Regions from separate parts of the Promicromonospora sp. NPDC110617 genome, predicted to be linked through region 1. Evidence: riboswitches for the same ligand, from Rfam matches in the RefSeq annotation. Region 1 holds a riboswitch; the other holds the start of a gene.
The links. A riboswitch is a leader RNA that binds a small molecule or an ion and turns the genes downstream of it on or off. The one in region 1 is predicted to bind FMN.

Region 1 (2,375 bases):
AGTCGGCCGCCCGGCTGGGGCTCGGCAGCACCCGGCGGGCGTCGCGCCGGGCGGTGATCTCGACGTCCTCGAAGCCGGCGCCCAGGGCGCGGCGCAGCACGCTGATGCCGTGGTAGTCGTGCGCCACGGCGACGTGCGCGTCGGTCACGGCGCCGAGCAGGCCGGACGCCGCGACCGTGAGCTGCGTCTCGATCAGCGGCTCCAGGTGGTACTGCTCGGCCACGTGCACGCAGGCGCCGTCGTCCACGAGCCGCTGCAGCGCGGCCAGCTCCTCGACCGTGCCGGCCGCCGGCGTCTCCGTGAGCACGGGGACGCCGGCGGCGGCCAGGTCGCGGATCACCGGCTGGGCCGCGCCCGCGGGGAGCGTCAGCAGCACGAGGTCCGGGGCGCCGCCGTCGAGCAGCTCCCGCACCGAGGCGAAGACCGGGGCGGGGAGTCCCGGCAGCCCGGCGGCCGGCAGGCCGCGCGCGGCCAGCGCCTCGCGGTCCGCCGCGTTGCGGGTGGCCACCCCGGCCACCGCGAAGCGGTCCGGCAGGGCGTGCAGCACCCGCAGCATGGTGCGGGCGCGAAAGCCCGAGCCGACGATCCCGATCCTGGCCGTGCGCTCCTGTGCGTTCACGAGCGCCGACGGTACGCGACCGGCCGGGCGGTCAGGCCGTCGCGACCGCCGTGCGGTCCGGGCCGGCGTTCTCCCGGCGGCTGATGCGCCACCACGCGAAGAAGCCGAACAGCGTGAACGCCCCGTAGATCACGTACATCAGCGCGGTGGCCCAGTACCCGGCCGAGAAGAGCAGCGGCACGCCCACGAGGTCGACGGCCACCCAGATCAGCCAGAACTCGACCCAGCCCTTGGCCATGCCGTAGGTGGCGAGCACCGAGCCCGTGAAGATCCAGGCGTCGGCCCAGACCGGCTCGTAGGAGCCGAGGGCGCGGAACAGGGGGGTCAGGAGCAGGGTGCCGGCGAGCATCCCGGTCACGAGGCCGATGCGGACCCGCCACGAGGCCCAGCGGGGGTGCACCGCGACCGTGCCGGCGCCGCCCGCCCGCTGGGTCTGCCGCCAGCGGTACCAGCCGTAGATCGAGACCGCGATGAACATGATCTGGCGGGCGGCCTGGCCGAGCATGTCCGCCCGGCCCGTCTCGCCGAACCAGGAGCCCATGAAGACGGTGAAGAGCAGGATGTTGCCGACGATGCCCACCGGCCACGCCCACACCTTGCGGCGCAGGCCGCCCAGTGCGGAGGCCAGGCCGAACAGGTTGCCGATGACCTCGCGCCAGTAGATCTGCTGGTCGCCGACCAGGAACGTCGCGTCGTAGGCGGCGCGGAACCAGTCCATGTCTCTTCCCTCTTCCGAAGTCCGCACACGGGACTCCGGGGTGAGGGCCGGCGCGCCACGAGGGCGCCGACGACGACACGGTGCCGGGACCCCGAGGGGTCGACGGCGCGCGCCGCACGTGCTTCCTCCCATCCGGACTTTCACCGTCGGTCCTGGAATCTCACCAGGTCAACCGGGTTCTCCCGAAGGAGCACCCGGGTCGCGGACTATCACCGCCGGCTCGGAATTTCACCGACCCCGGAGCACGTGTGCAACTGCTGCTGCACGATGTCTAACGGAACACAGGATGCCACGGCGGCATTCCCGCCGGCACCCACCCGTGTCAGACGAGCGCGTCCCGGACGGCGCGGGCCACCTCGTCGGGCCCGGCCACCCCCTCGACGACGGTGACGACGACGCGGCGGGTGACCGGGGTGCCGTCGTCCGCCAGGGGGCTGGCGGCGGTGCCGAGCACGGCGGCGCGCCGCAGGTCGGCGAAGGCTTCCTCCAGCTCGGGCCGCAGCTCCAGCGACGGCGTGCGCAGCCAGCGCCGCAGGATCGCGTTGTGCACCGCGACCACCGAGGCCGCGAACGCGATCGACGCCGTGGAGGCGGAGCGCTCGGGCGGCAGGGTGTCGCGCAGGTAGTGCGTGAACGCCCGCTCGTAGCGGTGCGTGGTGACGAGCTCGCGGTCGCGCAGGGCCGGGACCTGCTGCAGCAGCGCGTACCGGGCCAGCGAGGTCTCGCGCTGGCCCACGTGGTGGTCGAACACCATGCGCGCCGCGCGGCACACCTCGAGGTACGGGTCGACGTCGGGGTCCCAGCCGCGCCCCAGGTCGTGGCCGGCCTCCTCGCTCGCCCGCGCGTCGGGACGGGTCGCGGCCAGCATGACCACCACCTCCTCGAGCAGCAGCTCGTGGTCCGCGAAGACCACGTCCTCCTTCGAGCGGAACCGGCGGAAGAACGTCGCGCGGCTCACCTTCGCGGCGTCGGCGATCTCCTCGACGGTGGTTCCCTCGTACCCCTGTCGGGTGAACAGGTCCACCGCAGCGTCGACTG
Region 2 (2,375 bases), on a different contig from region 1:
GGGCGCGTCTCGTACTTTCGGCCGGTCCGAAGACTGTTCCGCGGACCGATGACCCGGCCCCGCCGGGCCGCGACGCTCGGTACATGACCACACCTGAAGCGGCACCCGAGGCGGCAGCACTATCCAGGACCGCACCCGTCCCGGCACGCCGAGCCGGCCGCCACACCTGGCTCGTTCCTGCGGGCCTGCTCCTGCTGTCGGTGATCCCGGCGCTCGGCGGCTCCGCGCGACTCGCCGAGCTCGCCTCCGACCCGGTGCTCACCGAGGAGAACGCACGGTTCGTGAGTCAGCCGCTGCCCGTCGTCGTGCACATCGTGTGCGTGACGGTCTACAGCATGCTGGGCGCCTTCCAGTTCGTGCCGGGCCTGCGCCGCCGCCGCTGGCACCGGTGGGCCGGGCGGGTCCTCGCCCTGGCGGGGGTCGGCGTCGCGGTGACCGGGCTCTGGATGACGGCGTTCTACGACCTGCCGGTCAAGGACACGGCCGTGGTCAACGGCATGCGCTACCTGGTGGGCACCACCATGCTGGTGGCGATCGTGCTGGGGGTCCGGGCGGCCCTGCGCCGGGACTACGCCACCCACTCCGCGTGGATGACGCGCGCGTACGCGCTGGCGATGGGCGCCGGGACGCAGGGGCTGCTGCTCGGGCCCCTCGTGCTGGTCACCGGGAGCCTCGACCCGGTGACCAACTCGATCGGGCTGACCGCGGGGTGGGTGGTCAACATCGCGGTGGCCGAGTGGGTGATCCACCGCCGTCGGCTGCGGGAGCGCGGGTAGTCCGAACGGCCCGGCCCCGTATGTGACGCAAGCCATGGCTCCGCCGCCGGCGACGTGTGGCATGCTGACGAGCAGCAGTACGCACACACGTGCTCCGGGGTCGGTGTAATTCCGAGCCGGCGGTGACAGTCCGCGACCCGCGTCCGTCCGCAAGGACGGGCCGGTTGACCTGGTGGAATTCCAGGACCGACGGTGAAAGTCCGGATGGGAGGAAGCACGTGCGGCGGCGCCGTCCCCTGGGGCGTGCGACGCCGTGACGTCGTGCGCGCGGTCCGGGCCTTCGTGGCCCCCGGTCCGTGTACCCGTCGTCCACCCCGGAGCACCGACGCTCGGGGAGGACGGCATGAACCAGGCACCCACGGATCAGGCAGGCACGGGCCGCAGGACCGCTGATCAGACAGCACCGCACGGTCTCGAGCCCGCGGGTCTCGAGCCCGCTGGTCTCGACGCGGTGATGCGCCGCGCCCTCGCGCTCGCCGCGCTGGGCCCCGCCCACGGCCCCAACCCGCGCGTCGGCTGCGTGCTCCTGGACCCGGGCGGCCGCACTGTCGCCGAGGGGTACCACCGTGGCGCCGGCACTCCGCACGCCGAGGCCGCCGCCCTGGCGGACGCCCGGTCGCGCGGCGTGGACCCGCGCGGCACGACGGCGGTCGTGACCCTGGAGCCCTGCGCGCACCACGGCCGCACCGGCCCCTGCGCCGACGCCCTGACCGACGCCGGCGTGGCCGCCGTGTACGTCGGTGTCGGCGACCCGAACCCCGTCGCGACAGGCGGCGCGGACCGGCTGCGGGCGGCCGGGATCCCGGTGACCGTCGGCCTGCTCGCCGACGAGGGCGAGAAGCTGCTGCGCACCTGGCTGCACGCCGTCCGCACCGGCCGCCCCTACGTGACCCTGAAGCTCGCCACCAGCCTCGACGGCCGCGTCGCGGCAGCGGACGGCACGAGCCGCTGGATCACCGGCGCCCAGGCCCGCGCGCACGCCCACACGGTCCGCGCGCAGGTCGATGCGATCGCCGTCGGCTCCGGGACCGCGCTCGCCGACGACCCGTCCCTGACCGCACGCCGTGCCGACGGCGGCCTCTTCGAGCACCAGCCGCTCCGCGTGGTCCTCGGCCGCCGCGAGGTGCCCGACGACGCCCGCCTGCGCGGGCTCGGCGGGCCGCTGCTGCACCTGCAGACCCACGACCTCGACGCCGCCCTGCGCGCGCTCGGCGACCGCGAGGTGCGGCACCTGCTCGTGGAGGGCGGCCCGACGCTGGCGACCGCCCTGCTGGCCGCGGACGCCGTCGACGAGCTGCACGCGTACGTCGCGCCGGTGCTGCTCGGCGCGGGCGCCACCGCCGTCGGCGACCTCGGCGTGACCACCATCGGCGAGGCCGCGCGGTTCGCCACCGGCGACGTGACGCGGCTGGGCGACGACGTCCTGCTGGTCGCGCGTCGGCTCAAACCTGCTGCGGACCAGTTCGCTGAAGACGAGTCAGCGGCAGGCCAGTCAGCAGCAGACCAGTCAGCAGCCCTTTCCGCACAGGACGGCCGCCCCGGCCGGCGCACCCAGGAGGAGATCTGATGTTCACCGGAATCGTCGAGGAGCTCGGCTCC

Region 2: linked by a shared signal. The riboswitch ahead of ribD (bifunctional diaminohydroxyphosphoribosylaminopyrimidine deaminase/5-amino-6-(5-phosphoribosylamino)uracil reductase RibD) and the one ahead of pnuC (nicotinamide riboside transporter PnuC) in region 1 are both predicted to bind FMN.

What each region holds. Positions count from the first base shown of each region.
Region 1 is NZ_JBVKBM010000004.1:83,145-85,519, forward strand. Features, by position in the region: gene ACZ7LE_RS22110 (Gfo/Idh/MocA family protein) at 1-619, opposite strand, end outside; gene pnuC (nicotinamide riboside transporter PnuC) at 651-1,337, opposite strand; FMN riboswitch at 1,452-1,587, opposite strand; gene ACZ7LE_RS22120 (TetR/AcrR family transcriptional regulator) at 1,660-2,375, opposite strand, start outside.
Region 2 is NZ_JBVKBM010000003.1:537,643-540,017, forward strand. Features, by position in the region: gene ACZ7LE_RS20140 (DUF2306 domain-containing protein) at 84-776, shown strand; FMN riboswitch at 862-998, shown strand; gene ribD (bifunctional diaminohydroxyphosphoribosylaminopyrimidine deaminase/5-amino-6-(5-phosphoribosylamino)uracil reductase RibD) at 1,231-2,343, shown strand; gene ACZ7LE_RS20150 (riboflavin synthase) at 2,343-2,375, shown strand, end outside.